3 regions of the Arthrobacter paludis genome follow, and region 3 is predicted to be linked to each of the others. Evidence: predicted binding sites of a transcription regulator. Region 3 holds the regulator's gene; each other region holds the start of a gene.
What was found. The regulator HspR, encoded in region 3, represses chaperone genes until heat shock. The targets are predictions, from matches to a motif close to AAGTTGAGTCNNNNNGACTCAACTT.
Positions count from the first base shown of each region.

Region 1: a site for HspR is predicted at 2,599-2,623, ahead of AC1Q5D_RS12915 (ATP-dependent Clp protease ATP-binding subunit). Genes of this name have one in related genera too.
Region 2: a site for HspR is predicted at 2,587-2,611, ahead of AC1Q5D_RS16795 (Hsp20/alpha crystallin family protein). Genes of this name have one in related genera too.

Region 1 is NZ_JBXAEW010000014.1:50,988-56,343, forward strand. Features, by position in the region: gene AC1Q5D_RS12895 (YidH family protein) at 1-260, opposite strand, end outside; gene AC1Q5D_RS12900 (carboxylate-amine ligase) at 370-1,512, opposite strand; gene AC1Q5D_RS12905 (hypothetical protein) at 1,698-1,847, shown strand; gene AC1Q5D_RS12910 (malonic semialdehyde reductase) at 1,844-2,467, opposite strand; gene AC1Q5D_RS12915 (ATP-dependent Clp protease ATP-binding subunit) at 2,640-5,183, shown strand.
Region 2 is NZ_JBXAEW010000025.1:4,961-10,316, reverse strand. Features, by position in the region: gene AC1Q5D_RS16805 (PucR family transcriptional regulator) at 1-1,008, shown strand, start outside; SAM riboswitch class IV at 1,205-1,321, shown strand; gene AC1Q5D_RS16800 (OsmC family protein) at 1,361-1,921, shown strand; gene AC1Q5D_RS16795 (Hsp20/alpha crystallin family protein) at 2,069-2,524, opposite strand; gene AC1Q5D_RS16790 (DUF305 domain-containing protein) at 2,756-3,349, shown strand; gene AC1Q5D_RS16785 (HNH endonuclease signature motif containing protein) at 3,471-5,356, opposite strand, start outside.
Region 3 is NZ_JBXAEW010000001.1:86,961-92,316, reverse strand. Features, by position in the region: gene dnaK (molecular chaperone DnaK) at 1-871, shown strand, start outside; gene AC1Q5D_RS00505 (nucleotide exchange factor GrpE) at 886-1,593, shown strand; gene AC1Q5D_RS00500 (DnaJ C-terminal domain-containing protein) at 1,772-2,758, shown strand; gene AC1Q5D_RS00495 (heat shock protein transcriptional repressor HspR) at 2,816-3,235, shown strand; gene AC1Q5D_RS00490 (alpha/beta hydrolase) at 3,241-4,167, shown strand; gene AC1Q5D_RS00485 (SRPBCC domain-containing protein) at 4,190-4,714, shown strand; gene trmB (tRNA (guanosine(46)-N7)-methyltransferase TrmB) at 4,803-5,356, opposite strand, start outside.

The DNA of each region.
Region 1 (5,356 bases), on a different contig from region 3:
AGCGGCAGCGGGCGCCCGTGGCGCATGCTGGCCTCCACGCGGACCCAGCGGAACGCGGCGCCGGCCGCGATGAGCATGCCGATGGCGACGACGGCGACGGCGAGCCCGTGGCGCAGCGGCCCGGGGAATGCGGCGGTGGCGAAGGCCTCGAGCGCGACGCCGCCCGCGACGAACGCCAGGGACGTGCGGATCCAGGCCAGGAACGTGCGCTCGTTGGCGAGGGTGAACCGCGGGTCGGGCTCGTCACCCCCGGGGAGCACCCGCTCAGCGAACCATCCGCGTTCCGATCCCACACTGCCTCCGAGGTGCCGTCCGGCCGCGGGACTTCCGGTCTTCCGCGGGGCGGCCGGTGGACCGCCGCCGGACACTCTACCCGGCGGTGCGCTCCACGACGTCGGCGACGACGTCCTCGAGGCGCTCGCGGTGGCGGAAGGCGGCGAGCTGCGCGTCCGCTCCCCCGCCGCTGTCGAGGATGTCCCGCAGCCCGGTTTCGACGGCGTCGCGCTCGCCGAAGGCGTCCAGGGCGGGCCCGATGTGCTCGAGCAGGCCCGCGACCGCGTCCTGCGCGGTGGCGGCCCGCCGGGTGCGGGCGTCGACGAGCGGGCCGCGGGCGCCGGCCCGGCTCGCCTGGAAGTGCCAGACGCGCAGCACGTCCGCCGTCGTCTGGTCGGGCGCCGTGCCCTCGCGCCAGCGGCGGGAGGCCGTCTCGACGAGGGCGCGGATCGTGGCGGCGAGGGTCGCGGCGTGGTGCGCGTCCGTGCAGACGTCGGCGACCCGGATCTCGACGGTGGGGACCTTGTCCGAGTAGCGGGCGTCGAAGTAGACCATGCCCTCGTCGAGCGGGACGCCCGAGTCCATCAGCAGGGCGACCCGGTCGCGGTAGGCCTGGGCGGAGCCGAAGATGCCGCTGGGGCCCGTCGTCGGCCAGCGCCCCCAGGCCTGGTAGCGGTAGCTGGCGAACCCGCTGGGGGCGTCGTGCCAGAAGGGCGAGTTCGCGCTCAGGCCGAGGACGATCGGCAGCCACACGCGGATCCGGTCCAGGACGGCGACGCCCTCCTCGAGGCCGGACACGGCGACGTGCACGTGGAACCCGCAGGTCAGCGTCTCCTCGAGGATGCGGCCGAAGTTCTCCGCCATCCGCAGGTACCGCTCGTTCGGGACGACGTGCGCCTGCTCCGCATAGGGCGAGGTCCCCAGGGCGGCCACGGTCGCGTCGGCCGCGGCGGCGGCGTCGATCGCCATGCGGCGGCCGCGGCGGATGCTGCGCTCGAGGTCCGCGAGGCTCGTCGCCGGGGGCGAGACGACCTCGATCTGCTCCTCCTTGACCTCCAGGGTCAGCTCGGGGGCACCCGCCGCCGGCCGTGTCCCGTGCTCCGCGAGGTAGCTCTCGATCGTGGCGTGCGCGCCACGCGTCGGCCGGAACGTCCGGCGGTTCACGAGGAGCATCTCCTCCTCGACTCCGAACGTGCGCGGACCGGCCCCCTCGGGGGCGCCAGCGGGGGTTGCGGGCACTCGGCATCCTTCCTGCGGGTACGGGATGCGGCCAACCTAGCACCGGGCCCGCCGCGCGGACAGGGGTGCGCGCGGCACCCGCGGCCGCGGCCCGGATCACGTTCCGGACACGCCTCTTCACCCGCCGCCGCGGGCTCGGTACGGTGGCGGGAAAACACCCCGACCGATGCAAGGAGCCCACCGCCATGGAATCCCAGGAGAAGCCCGAGGGCGCCCGCGAGGCCCTCATCCACAGCCTCGGCACGCCGGATCCGGACTCGCCGCCCCTGGCCGAGGGCGTGGACGAGGACGTGATCCCGCCGCTGTACGGCAAGCCCGCCGGCGGCGGCTCCTAGACGGAGCGGACGGCCGTCGCGGCCTCGAGCCGCGGGAGGCGGTCGAACCAGGGCTCTTCGCCCGGTGTGCCGACGTTCACGACGAGGAACGAGCGGTGGCCGGTCTCCGCGTTGAACTCGGCGTCGATCCCGGCCGCGTCGAACCCGCCCATCGGCCCGGCGTTCAGCCCGACGGCGCGGACCGCCATGATGAAGTAGCCCGCCTGGAGCCACGCGTTGTTCCTGGCCGTCTCGATCCGGAGCGCCTCGTTGCCCTCGAACATCTCCCGCCGCTCGGGGGCGTGGGGGAAGAACGTGCCGAAGTGCTCGTGCCACTGCGGGTCGTAGGAGAGGACGGCGACGGCGGGTGCGGTCCGCGCCTTGGCGGCATTGCCCGGCAGCAGGTGCTGGCCGAGCCGCTCCCGGGCCCCGCCGGACTCGACCCACGTGATCCGCAGCGGCTGGTTGTTCATCATGGTCGGCCCCATCTTGGCCAGTTCGTAGATGGCCTCCAGCTTCTCGCGCGGGACGGGATCCGCGGAGAAGGTGTTGGCGGTGCGGCCCTCGAGGAAGAGCGCGGCGGCCGCCGCGTGGTCGATGTCGAGGACGGCTTCCAAGTCGCGGACGGCGTTCTGGCTCACGGCGGGCTCCTTCGGGTCGGGGACGTTCAGCCCATCGTCCGCCACCCGACGGCCCGGCCGCCAGCGGGTGTGTCCGGTTCCACGGTCCGCCGTCGCCGATGCCGGGGAATAGATCCAGCCCCTTCAGCGCTAACTTGAGTCGAAGGCACTCAAATTACCTGAGGAGGAGTACATGCCTGCATTCTTCGGACCGGCTGCCTTCAACGGCGGACCGTTCGACGAGTTCCTCGCGCGCTACCTGCAGGGACAGCGCGCCCCAGCGGGCCGTCCGGTGGACCTGATGCGGGTCCTCAGCCGGCGCACGCACGAGACCGTGGAGGCGGCGGGGCGGTACGCGCTCGGCCACGGCCATGCCGAGGTCGATGCCCTGCACCTGCTCCACGCCCTCGTCCAGGCCGAGCCCGCGGCGTCCATCGCGGCCGCGGCCGGCGCGGACCCGAAGGCGATCGCGGCCGACGCCGAGCAGCGGCTGCCCGCCGCCGGCGAGGCCCGCCCGGACGCCGCGGTGTCCCTGACGGGCTCGGCCCGGCGCGCCCTGCTCGACGCCTACCAGGTCGCGCGGGCCTCCGGGTCGACGTACATCGACCCCGAGCACCTGTTCTTCGCGTTCGTCCTGGGCCAGGACGCCCCGGCCGGGCAGTTGCTGGCCGCGCGCGGCGTGACCCCGCAGGCGCTGCAGTCCGGGGCCCAGCCGGCCGCCGGCCCCGCGCCGCAGTCCGAGGCCGCCGAGGGCACGGGTCAGTCGTCCGGCGCCACCCCGAACCTCGACCGGTTCGGGCGCGACCTCACCGCGGAGGCCCGCGAGGGCCGGCTGGACCCGGTGATCGGCCGGGCCTCCGAGATCGAGCAGGCCGTGGAGATCCTGGCCCGGCGCACGAAGAACAACCCGGTCCTGATCGGCGAGGCCGGCGTCGGCAAGACGGCCGTCGTCGAGGGCCTGGCCCAGGCGATCGCCGACGGGTCCGTGCCGGCCCGGCTGAAGGACCAGCGCGTCGTGGCCCTGGACCTGCCCGCGATGCTGGCGGGGACCAAGTACCGCGGCGACTTCGAGGAGCGGCTGACCGGCACCCTGGACGAGATCGCGGCCCAGAACGGCGGCGTGATCGTGTTCATCGACGAGCTGCACACGGTCGTCGGCGCGGGCGGCGGCGGTGAGGGCGGCATGGACGCCGGGAACATCCTGAAGCCGCGGCTGGCCCGCGGCGACCTCCACCTGGTCGGGGCGACCACGCTGGCCGAGTACCGCAAGGTGGAGAAGGACCCGGCCCTCGAGCGCCGCTTCCAACCCGTGACCGTCGGCGAGCCGTCCCTCGAGGACGCCGTCGCGATCCTCGACGGGCTCAAGGACCGCTACGCGGAGCACCACGGCGTGGAGTACGCGCCGGAGGCGATCCGCGCCGCCGTCGAGCTCTCCGCCCGCTACGTCACGGACCGGCACCTGCCGGACAAGGCGATCGACCTCATCGACCAGGCCGGCGCCCGGCTGAGCCTGGCGCGCGGGCCCGTGGTGGACACGGCGGCCCTGCGGGCGCGGCTGGCCGAGCTGGAGGCGGAGAAGAACGACGCCGTCGCCGGCGAGGACTACGAGCGTGCCGGCGAGCTGCGCGACGAGCTCGCGCGCGTCGCCGCCCGGCTCGAGGGCGCCGGGGCGGACGACGGCGGCGCGGCCACGGGCCCCACGGTCGGCGAGGCCGAGATCGCGGACGTGATCGCGCGGGCCACGGGGATCCCCGCCGCGCGCCTGACCGAGGACGAGAAGTCCCGCCTCGCCCGCCTCGAGGAGGAGCTGCACGGGCGCGTGGTCGGACAGGACGACGCCGTCGCCGCCGTCGCCAAGGCGGTCCGCCGTTCGCGCACCGGCCTCGGCGACGAGGGCCGTCCCGTGGGCAGCTTCCTGTTCCTGGGCCCGACGGGCGTCGGCAAGACGGAGCTGGCCAAGGCGCTCGCGGCGTCCCTGTTCGGGGACGAGTCGGCGATGGTCCGGGTGGACATGAGCGAGTTCGGCGAGCGCCACACGGTCTCGCGCCTGGTCGGCGCCCCTCCGGGGTACGTCGGCTACGACGAGGCCGGGCAGCTGACCGAACGCGTGCGGCGCCGCCCCTACTCCGTCGTCCTGCTGGACGAGGTCGAGAAGGCGCACCCGGACGTGTTCAACCTGCTGCTGCAGGTGCTCGACGACGGGCGCCTGACCGACGGGCAGGGCCGCACCGTCGACTTCCGGAACACGGTGGTCATCATGACCAGCAACCTCGGCTCCGAGTTCCTGGCCAGCCGCGGCGCCCCGCTCGGGTTCGCGGCCGGGGACGCGGCCGGGTCCGAGCGCGAGCTGCGGGCCAAGGTCATGGGCCGCCTGCGCGAGGTCATGCGCCCCGAGTTCCTGAACCGGATCGACGAGACCGTCCTATTCCGCAAGCTCGAGCCCGGGCAGCTGGCCGAGATCGTGCGGCTGCAGCTGCGCCGCACCGCGGAGCGGCTGGCCGCCCAGGGCTACGGGCTGGACGTCGACGACGCCGCGGTCGCGTGGATCGCCGAGGCCGGCCACGAGCCGGAGTTCGGCGCCCGCCCGCTGCGCCGCGTCATCCAGCGCGAACTGGACGACGCCGTGGCGGACCTCCTGGTCGCCGGGGAGCTCGTCCCGGGCGGGACCGTGCGCGTCACGGTGGCCGACGGCTCCCTGGCCGTGGCCGCGGCCGCCCCGCTGGCGCACGCGGCGTAGGGGAACCGCGCCCCGCGGCCGGGCCGTCGCGCGGCGTCCGTCGTGGAGCGTCGCGCGGCGTCCGTCATGGAGCGTCACGCACCGGGCCGGACCGGCACCGCGCCGGTCCGGCCCGGCTGCCCGCGCACGGCCGAGCCGCCTCCGATCAGGGCCGTTGCGGAGCGGCGTGGGCG
Region 2 (5,356 bases), on a different contig from region 3:
ACCGGCACCGCGTCGTTCGAGGCCCTGATCGCGGGGCTGCGGCCGGGGGCCGACCGGGTGGCCCTCGAGGCGGAGCAGCAGGACATCGCCCTGGAGGTCGGGGTGTCGCGGGCCAGGGCAGGGATCCCGGTCGCGTCGCTGATGACGGCCATCCGCCAGGACTTCACGGTGCTGTGGGACCGGCTGCGCGGTCAGGCCGGGCCCGGCGACGCGCCGCTCCTGGTGCGGCAGGCGGACTCGGTGTGGCGGATCGTCGACGAGTACGCAGCCTTGACGCAGGCGGTCTACCTGCGCGAGAGCCAGCGGATGGCACTGGAGGAGAGCTCCGCCCGCCAGGCGCACCTGGCGGCCCTACTCGGTCCGACCGCGGCGACCCCCGCCCAGCTCGAGGCGATCGCCGAGGGGCTCGGCATCGATGCCGGGACGCCGCTCTGCGTCGCCGTCGCACTCGGTGACGCGGCCTCGGGATTGCGGATCGCGGCCGCCCAGGCGGAGCGCCGGGGAGTCCTCATGATGGCCCACCCGTCCGCGGACGGCCTCACGGTCCTCTGGGCCCCGGGCCGGCCGGGCTCCGCGGCGGCCGAGACCACCGAGCGGGTCCGGGCCCTGTCCTGCGGCCTGGTCGAATCGGTCGACGGGCTCGCCGGCATCTGGCCCGCGGCGCGGCTGGCGCGCGAATTGGCCGGCCTGGCCGATCCCGTGGATGGGCGGGCCGCGACGCTGGACGACGCGTGGCCCCGGATCGCGCGGCTCCGGCTGGCTGAGGCGGGCGTGCCCCTCGGCGCACCGGTCGACTCGGCACTTGCCGGCTGCGGACCCGCCGAGCACACGCGGCTGGTCGAGGCCGTCCGCGCCTACCTCGAGACGGGAAGCGTCGCCGAGGCCTGCCGGCGCGTGTTCTGCCACCGGAACACCCTCATGAACCGCCTGCGCCGCTTCGCCGACCTGACGGGCATCGATCCGACCGTGCCGAGGGAGGCCGCCCGCCTCGTGATCGTCTGGGCGTAGGCGCGGGCGACGGGACAGCGCGCAGCAGGCCGGTGGGCGGACCGGCGCCCCAAGCGCGTCGCCGGGCGGACCGGCGCCTCAGGCGCGCCGCCGTCGTCCGCCCCCGCACACCCTATGGCGCCGGTGGCGCCCCACGTGACTCCCAGCGACGCCTCCGGTTGCCGCGACATTGTGAAACAGGGCACAATCGGCCCTGAATCAAGAGTCCCTGCCGCGAAGGCCCTGGCCGGCGGGGCGGCAACCCTCAGGCTGTAGCGGGGTGCCCCAGGTGACGATTCGACGCGCGCCAGCCCGGCGCGCGTAAGTACGGCGCCGCAGGGGACGCGGCGCGTGGAGAGCGAAAGGCACACCTATGACCGAAACCGCCATCACCCCGGACTTCGACATCGACCTCGAGGAGGCCACGGTCCGCGCCGAACGGCTCGAGGCCGCGGGCCGCAACTGGTTCGAGCGCATCGGGCAGGACCCGGGGAACGCCGACCTCGTGTTCCGGGCGCGTGGAGAGGGAATCGGCTCGGTCGCGACCCGGATCACGGCCGGCCGGCACGAGTTCACGATCGACGAGCCGGCGGCCCTGGCCGGCGACGACGAGGGCACGAGCCCCGTGGAGGCTGCGCTGGCCGCGCTCATCTCCTGCCAGGTCGTGGTCTACCGGCTGTACGCGCACCAGCTGGGCATCCGCGTCGAGGACATCGCGATCGACGCCGAGGGCGACCTGGACGTCCGCGGCCTGTTCGGCACGGCCGACGGCGTCCGCCCCGGCTTCTCGGACGTCCGGCTCAAGGTCACCCTGACCGGACCCGAGCCCCGGGAGCGCTACGAGGAACTGCAGCGGACCGTCGACGAGCACTGCCCGGTGCTGGACCTGTTCCGCAACCCGGTACCCGTCTCCGTGGAGGTCGCCAAGGCCTGACCCGGAACGCCGGCGGCGCCGGGACGCCACGTTGGGTGGTGTCCCGGCGCCGCTGCGCGTGAGGGCTCGGGCGGGGGCCGCTGCGCGTGAGGGCCCGGGCGCGGGCGGGCGCCGCTTGCGGGCGCGCGCCCGCGCCCGGAGGCGGGGCTACGCCTCGACGGAGCGCTGCCGGCCGCCGGTCTTGCCCTCGATCGTCTCGGCCGGGGTGCCGGCCTGGACGGCGATCTTGCGGGGCTTGGCAGTTTCCTGGACCGGGATGGTCACGCTGAGCACGCCGCGGTCGTAGTGGGCCGCGATGTTCTCAGTGTCCAGGCCCTGGCCCAGGCTCAGCTGCCGCACGAAGCTGCCTCCGCGGCGCTCCCGGGTGATCCACTGGACGTCCTCGTCGGCGTTGAGCGTGCGCTCGGCCCGGATGGTCAGGAGCTGGCCGTCGACGTCGATGTCGACGGAGTCCGGATCGATGCCGGGCAGGTCGGCGCTGAGGACGTAGTGGTCCCCTTGGCGGAACAGGTCCATCGGCATCTCCCGCAGGGCGCTGCGCCCCTCGAGGAGGGCGCCCGCAACGCGGTCGAGCTCGCGGAACGGGTCGAACATGGTGGCCATTGCGATCAACTCCCTTTCGCGGCACCGGGGTGCCTTGTCGTGGTCTTCCTAGGGCGTCCCTAGAGTTGAGTCTCTCCGACTCAACTGTTATGAGATTAGCACTCTCCTGATGTGAGTGCCAGATCTTCGCCACGCCGTGGGTGAACGCGGATGCGCGGTCGGTGGACGGATAGTCTGTGGGGCGTTCCCACGGGGGGTGAGGGAACATCCCCGCCCCCGTCGAAGGAACCCATGCCGAAGCTTTCCGCCGCCCTTCCGGCCGCAGCCGCCGCACTCGCGTTGGCGCTGGCCGGTTGTTCCGCCCCGTCCCCCGAGCCCGCCCCCGCCGCAGCAACGGAGGCCATCGACAGCGCCACGGACCACAGCCCGGAGGACGCACTCTTCGCGCAGACGATGCTCCCGCACCGCGAGCAGGGCATCGAAATGACCGACATCCTCCTCGCCAAGCCGGGGATCGACGACGACGTGGAGGACGTGGCCCGGCAGGTCGGCGCCAACCACTCCAGCCAGGCCGAGCAACTGGGCGCGTGGCTGAAGGCCCAGGGCGAATCGACCTCCCCGCAGCAGGCGACCGACGGGCTTCAGCGCTCCATGGAGGGCCTGCTCTCCGACGAGGAGATGGACCGGCTCCGCGACGCCCCGGCCGGCGAGGCCGAACGGATCTACCTCGCCGGAATGATCGAGCACCACCAGGGTGCCGTCGCGATGGCCCAGCAGCAGGTGAGCGATGGGTTCAACGACCAGGCCGTCGGGCTGGCCCGGCAGATGGTCGACCACCACCGCGAGGAGATCGCCCAGATGGAGCAACTACTCTCCCGGTACTGAGCGCCCGCCGGCGCGTGCGCCCGGGACGCTCCGCCCCCGGGACGCTCCGCCCGGGGTCGCTCCGTCCGGGGTCGCTCCGTCCGGGGCGGATGCCATGGCTGATCGGCGGCGGGCTCCGCGTTCAGAACGGCGGGACGTCGTCGTCCGATGGTCCCTCGTGTGGCTTGACCGGCGAAGCGGCAGCGGCCTCCCTCGCGGCGACACCCCGGCGGAGGTCTTCGAGGCCGTAGGCCCAGACCTTTTCCGAGTGGGGATCGACGGGGATGGCCCGTGGGGACTCCGCAGCCGGGGCTGGTTCGCGCGGAGGCGGTGGCCCGTGAATGGCCCAAGGGATCTCCGGCGCGGTGATGTGGCGCCGGCCCGTGACGGTGGTGAACTCGATGGCGCCGCCGCCGAGCGGCGTGGAGCGCATGAGTCCGGCGGTGTCCAGTGCATGGTGGCGGGCGCAGTCGGGGTGGAGATTGTCCAGGCTGGTCTCCCCTCCCGCGGCCCACTCGATGGCATGGTCGTTCTCGCGGGCCGGCATGTTGCAGCCGCCGACGCTGCAGGTGGGTTGCCGGGCCTTCAGGACCCGCTGCTGCGCGCGGCTGGGTCGGTAGCGGGCCCTTCCATAGTTGGGACGGGCCAGAGCCGACGGCGGCGTGAACAGACCTCGCCAGTCGACGGCCGCTGGGCAACCCCCCGGGGGCGGCGCGGGAGACCCGGTGCACAGTGCGGCACGGATGGCCCGGCGCTCCCGGTCGGCCGGCCGGTACTTCCGGGCGGCCATCGCGACGATGGTGCGCCCATCGGGCCCGGTATAGAGGCGGTCCCAGGTCGCGGCGGAGGCGGCCAGCGCGAGGGCGGTATCCGTGTCGAGGGGTCCGTATCCGACGAGATGCGCCCCGCCGGCAGAGCCCGCCCGGGTATCGGCAGCGGCCGGTTCCCCGGGGTCCAGCCCATGCTCTGCATCGCCGCCCGCGACCTCTCGCCGAAGGACCTCGGTTTCCACAGCGGTCCCCGCACCAGCGACACCGCCCGCCGCCCCCTGCGGCAGCGCCGCCCATGACGAGCCGGACGACAACGCGGCGGGCTCCGTAACACCCGACGCGCCTTCGTCAGCAGGCTGGTCATCCCCCTCGGGGTGCAGCTCGTCCCGGCCCTCGACTCCGGGACGGGCCAGAATCTCAGACTGGCCTTCGCTGTCGGCGCTGTCGGTGTCGGCACGGTCGCGTCGGGCCCCGTCGGCGCCGCGGTCGGACGGGGCCCCGACAGCTCCCTCGAAAGCGCAGACGGGCTCGGCTCCGGCTCCGGCTTCCCTCGCGGCGCCCTCTCCCCTCGCGGCGCTCTCTCCCCTCGCGGCGCCGACGGCCGTCGCGGCACCGGTCTCGGCGGCGGAGTCCGTTCTGGTCGCGGTGGGAAGGCAGGTGTGCGGCAGGAGGACCATGACTTCCGCGCGGATGTTCTCCCATGCGGAGGCTTCCTCGGTTCCGAGGACAAGCTCCACGAGGACGTCGGCGCGGAGTTGCGTCATGGTGCGGGTTTCCCCGGGCTGGCTCTTGAGTTCCGCCGCGATGTTGGACAGGCGGTCCGCCACGGCGACGCCGTACTCGGCGGGGATCTTCGCGAAGAGTTCGGCCATGCCCTCCTCGCCGGGGGAGACCACGACGGCGCGGTCGGCCCGGTGACGCCGGACGCGCTCCTTGGCGGGACCGGGGCCGAGCTTTTGCCTGAGGGACTTGGCCGTCCGCCCCAGGGTCGCGGGATTGGTGGTCGGCGCCCTCTGGAGCAGTTCGCCCTCGAGCCAGGCGCGGCGCAGCCCGTTCTGGGCGAGTTCCCCGGCCACGGATCGCAGGTAACCCTCGCGAGTGGCCTCGTCGACGTCGGGCCCCGGGGGCTCCAGGGGTTCGGGCTGGACTTCCTGACACGCCTCCACGATGGTGCGGGCATGCAGACCCGAGATCGACCCCTCGGAGAGCGCGGCGAGGACCTGGGGATGCTCCTGCTCCAGGTCCAGAGCCTCGACGA
Region 3 (5,356 bases):
GGCCGAGATGTCCGGCAAGGACGCCAACAAGGGCGTGAACCCGGACGAGGTCGTCGCCGTCGGCGCCGCCCTGCAGGCCGGCGTCCTCAAGGGCGAGCGCAAGGACGTGCTGCTCATCGACGTCACCCCGCTCTCCCTCGGCATCGAGACCAAGGGCGGCGTGATGACCAAGCTCATCGAGCGCAACACGGCCATCCCGACCAAGCGCAGCGAGACCTTCACGACGGCCGACGACAACCAGCCGTCGGTGTCGATCCAGGTCTTCCAGGGCGAGCGCGAGTTCACCCGCGACAACAAGCCGCTGGGCACCTTCGAGCTGACCGGCATCGCCCCGGCCCCCCGCGGCATCCCGCAGATCGAGGTCACCTTCGACATCGACGCCAACGGCATCGTCCACGTCTCCGCGAAGGACAAGGGCACCGGCACCGAGCAGTCGATGACCATCACGGGCGGCACCGCGCTGTCCAAGGACGACATCGACCGCATGGTGCGCGAGGCCGAGGAGCACGCCTCCGAGGACAAGGCCCGCCGCGAGGCCGCCGAGACCCGCAACGCCGCCGAGCAGTCCGCCTACTCCGTGGACAAGCTCATCAAGGACAACGCGGACAAGCTGCCCGAGGAGGTCAAGACCGAGGTCCAGGCCGACGTCGACGCCCTGAAGGCGGCCCTGGAGAAGCAGGACAACGACGACGAGGTCAAGGCCGCCTACGAGAAGCTGCAGGCGTCCCAGACCAAGCTCGGCGAGGCCCTGTACTCCCAGGCGCAGGCCGACGCCTCCGCCGCCGGCGCCGAGGGCCCCTCCGGCAACGACGGCCAGGACGAGGACATCGTCGACGCCGAGGTCGTCGACGAGGACACCGACAAGAAGTAAAGGCGGTAGCGACCATGCCGCACCACGGCAACGAGGCGGAGCACGGCGAGGAGCCCATCCGCTTCACCGACAAGCGCAAGATCGACCCCGAGACGGGCGCGGTCCGCGGCGACGCGGACCCCGCCGCGGGCGCCCAGCCCTCCGGCGGGGAGCCCGACGGCGGGGCCCAGCCGGGCCAGTCCGACGGCGGCGCGCAGCCGGGGGAGCCCGGGCACGAGCCCGCCGTCGCCGGCGAGGCCCACGACTCGGGCGACGCCCTGTCCCAGGCCGAGCAGATCCTCAACGCGGCCACCCCGGGCGAGGAATCGCCGCGGGAGGCCGAGCTCCGCGAGGACCTGCTGCGCCTGCAGGCGGAGTACGTCAACTACCGCAAGCGCGTCGAGCGGGACCGCGAGGCCGTGCGCGAACTCGCGGTGCAGTCCGTGCTGGCCAGCATGCTGCCGGTCCTGGACGACCTGGACGCCGCCAAGGCGCACGGGGACCTCGAGGACGGCCCGTTCGCGGCGGTCGCCCGGAAGCTGGACGGGATCCTGTCCGGCCACGGGCTGGAGCGGATCGCGGAGGACGGGGTCGCGTTCGACCCGAACGTCCACGAGGCGCTCATGCAGCAGCCGAACCCGGAGATCCCGGCGGACCACGTCGCGCAGGTCCTGCGGGTCGGCTACCGCAAGGGCGAGCGCGTCATCCGCGCGGCCCAAGTGATCGTCTCCACCGGGGAGTAGCGCACCGGGGGGGGGGGGGCGAAAAGGACAGGACCACCCCCCTCCCCCCCCCCCCCCCCCCCCTTTTTTTGGGTTTTTCCAGGGGGGGGGGAGGGAAGGGGGGGGTCCGGGCAGCCGGTCGGGCCCCCGCCGCTCTCCACCACCACCCACCACGTTTTTCGGGAAGGAAGCGCCACCCATGGCAAGCCAGGACTGGGTCGAGAAGGACTTCTACGCGATCCTCGGCGTCTCCAAGGACGCATCCGACGCCGACATCAAGAAGGCCTACCGCAAGCTCGCGCGCCAGTACCACCCGGACACGAACCCGGGCGACGCGGTGGCCGAGCAGCGTTTCAAGGACGTCACCGAGGCGAACTCGGTCCTGTCCGACCCCGAGGAGCGCCGCCAGTACGATGCCATCCGCGCCATGGGCTCGGGGGCCCGCTTCCAGGCCGGCGGCCACGGGGCGCCCGGCGGGGCCGACTTCGAGGACATCTTCTCCAACCTCTTCGGCGGGCCGGCCGGCGGGGGCGGCTTCCAGGGCGCCCGCGGCGGCCAGGTGCCGCCCGAGTTCGCGGACCTCTTCGGAGGGGGCGGCGGCGGGGGCTTCGGGGGCTTCGGCGGCTTCCAGCAGGCCCCGCAGCGCGGCGCCGACCGGACCGCATCCACGAGCATCTCCTTCGCCGGGGCCGTGCGCGGCACGACGATCGGGCTGCGTGAGGCCAGCGGCGACGTGATCGACGTGCGGATCCCCGCCGGCATCAAGGACGGCCAGACGGTGCGCGTCAAGGGCAAGGGCCAGCGCGGTCCGGCCGGCAGCGGCGACCTGCTCGTGAAGGTCTCCGTCCAGCCGCACCCGTTCTTCCAGCGCGAGGACAACAACATCCGCATCCACGTGCCCGTGACGTTCGCGGAGGCGGCCCTCGGCGGGCAGATCGAGGTCCCCACGCTCACGGGCGAACCCGTGAAGGTCAAGGTCCCGGCCGGGTCCAGCTCCGGACGCACGCTGCGGCTCAAGGGCCGCGGCATCAAGACCGCCAAGGCCACGGGCGACCTGCTCGTCGTCCTCGACGTCGTCGTTCCCCAGAACCTCACCGCGGAGGCCGAGGAGGCCGTGAAGGCGTTCGCGGCCGCCACCGCCGGCGCGGACCCGCGCGCGGGCCTCGCCTCGAAGGCCTCGCTCTAGGCGCAACCGCCGAGGGCACACAGCGGGGCCGCGGGCGCGGCCTAGGAAGGAGGAGGCATGGCCGACCGGTTCACCCCGGTGTTCGTCATCTCCGTGGCCGCCGAGCTCGCGGAGCTGCACCCGCAGACCCTGCGCCAGTACGACCGGCTGGGGCTCGTCTCGCCGTCGCGCCAGCGCGGCAAGCAGCGCCGCTACAGCCAGCACGACGTCGACCTGCTCCGCGAGGTCCAGCGCCTCTCCCGGGACGGCGTCTCGCTCGAGGGCATCAAGCGCATCCTCAGCCTCGAGAACCAGGTCGCCGCGCTGAGGGCCCGCGTCGGCGAGCTGACGGACGAGCTGGAGGACGTGCGCCGCAGGTCCGCGGAGCTCAGCCGCGTGTTCGCGGCGGGCGCCCACGGCGACGTCGTCTCCCTCGCCCGCGGACAGCGGCCGCGGCCGCGCAGCCAGGCCGTCGTGGTCTGGCGCCCGCAGCCCTGAGCGCCGTGCCACGCCCGGCCAGCTACGCGGAGGCCAGCGCGGCCGCCCACGAGAGGCTGCGCGCCACGACGGCCGTGCGGGACGGCCTGCCGCCCCGCCACCGCTCGGGGCTCGACGGCGTCGTCCACGCGCTGTCCCCGCACTCCATGGACCGGACCATCCCGCCCCGCCGGCTGCTCTACCTGGACCTCGACGGCCGGGAGCCGCTCGCGGCCGTCGCCGTCGGCGACCTCGACACCGCCGGTCAGGTGACGTGGCAGCTCTCGGGCTCGGGCATCCGCGCGGCCACGGCGATGTGGGGGACGGCCAGGGAGGCCGGCCAGCTGCTGCTCGAACAACGGGCGGCCGGGGCGGACGACCCCGCCGTCGTCGCCTGGCTCGGCTATCCCTCGCCCGGGCTCCTGCGGGCCGTGTTCAACCACGCCGCACGCGCCGGCGTCGACCGCCTCCTCGCCGACCTCGTCGAGTTCGCCCGGCTGCGCCCCGACGGCCCGCGCACGGCGCTGGAGGCGCACTCGTACGGGGCCACGCTCGCCGCCCACGCCCTCGAGCGGCTCGCCGCGCGGGACGCCCCGCCGGGTCCGCGCATCGACGCGCTGACGACCACCGGCTCCGCGGGCATGCCGCGGCGCCTGGCCGCCGACCCCGTCCGGCTGGGCCTGGCCGGCACGGCCCTGCAGGAGGGCGTGGCGGCCGGGGACTGGCTGGCCCGCGCGGGCCGGCTCCTCAGCGGACGGACCCTCTCGCCGGGGGAGCGGATGCCGGTCGGCGCCCTCCCCGAACTCGGCCTGCTCCCCGTGACCGGACACAACACGTCCCGCTTCGTGCCGACCGCGACCCGCCCGCGGCACGGGTACCGGGACCCCGGGACGCTGTCGCTGCGCAACCTCGCCCGCACCACGACGGGCCTGCCGCCGCTGGGCCGGGCGTGACGGGACGCCCTAGACTCCTGCCATGAGCGCACACGCGATCCCGCCGGCGTCCTTCGCGCCCGCGGGGCACCGCTGGGTCCTGACCTATCGGCTGGACCTGCCCGTGAACCGGTGGGACGCCTGGATGGCCGTCACCACCCGCGACGGGCTGAAGGCCTGGTTCCCGGCCACGGTCGTCGGCGAGTGGTCGCCCGGCCGGGCCCTCGAGTTCACGTTCCCCGAGGAGCCGGACGCCGAGGCCATGAGCGGCGAGGTCGTCTCCGTGGAGACCGGCCACGAACTCGTGTTCACGTGGGAGACGGACTCCCTGCGGCTCGCCCTCGAGGAGCACGACTCCGGCACCCGGCTGGTGTTCGCGGCGTCGATCGACTCGCAGGGGCGCGGCGCGCGCGACGGCGCCGGCTGGCACGCCTGCCTCGCGCACCTCGCCGAGTCCCTCGGCGGGTGCGTCGAGGAGGCGGACAAGGACTGGGTCTCCCTCTGGAGCCTCTACCGGGAGGAGTTCGGGCCGGAAGGGTCGACGGCGCTGCCCCCGCGCGAGCCCTGAGCCGGTCCCGGCCCGCGTGCGGGCGCCCGTCCGTGCGCCACGCCGGCCCTCACCAGGGAGACACAGGTCGTCTCGTGGGTCCCGCCGCCTAGACCCGGCGGTACGCGAGGTCGAACACGAGCCGCCCGGCCTTGCCGGCCTTGCGCTCGAAGCTGGTCAGGATCCGGCCCTCGAACCGGGGCGCCCACCCGCCGTCGGGGTCCGAGAACCCCGGCTCCGGGTCGTGCCCCTCGAGTCCGCCGCGCCGGACCGCCGCCAGCGGACTGTCGGCGCCGGCCCGACCGCCCGGGTTCAGGTTCACGAAGTGCTCCGAGCCTTCGAGGACCCGCCGCATCTGCTCGGCGTAGCTGGACCAGTCCGTGGCCAGGCGCCACGTGCCGCCGGGCGCGAGGGCGCGGGCCGCCTGTTCCGCGAACGACTCGTTGACGAGGCGCCGCTTGTGGTGCCGCTTCTTGTGCCAGGGGTCGGGGAAGAACACCCACAACTCGTCGACCGATCCGGCCGGCAGGGCGTCCAGGGCCTCCGGGGCGTTGGCCTGGACCGCGCGCACGTTCCCCAGGCCCCGCTGCTCGATGCGCAGCATCAGCTGCGCCAGCCCGGGACGGTAGACCTCCAGGGCCAGGAAGTTGCGCTCGGGCCGCT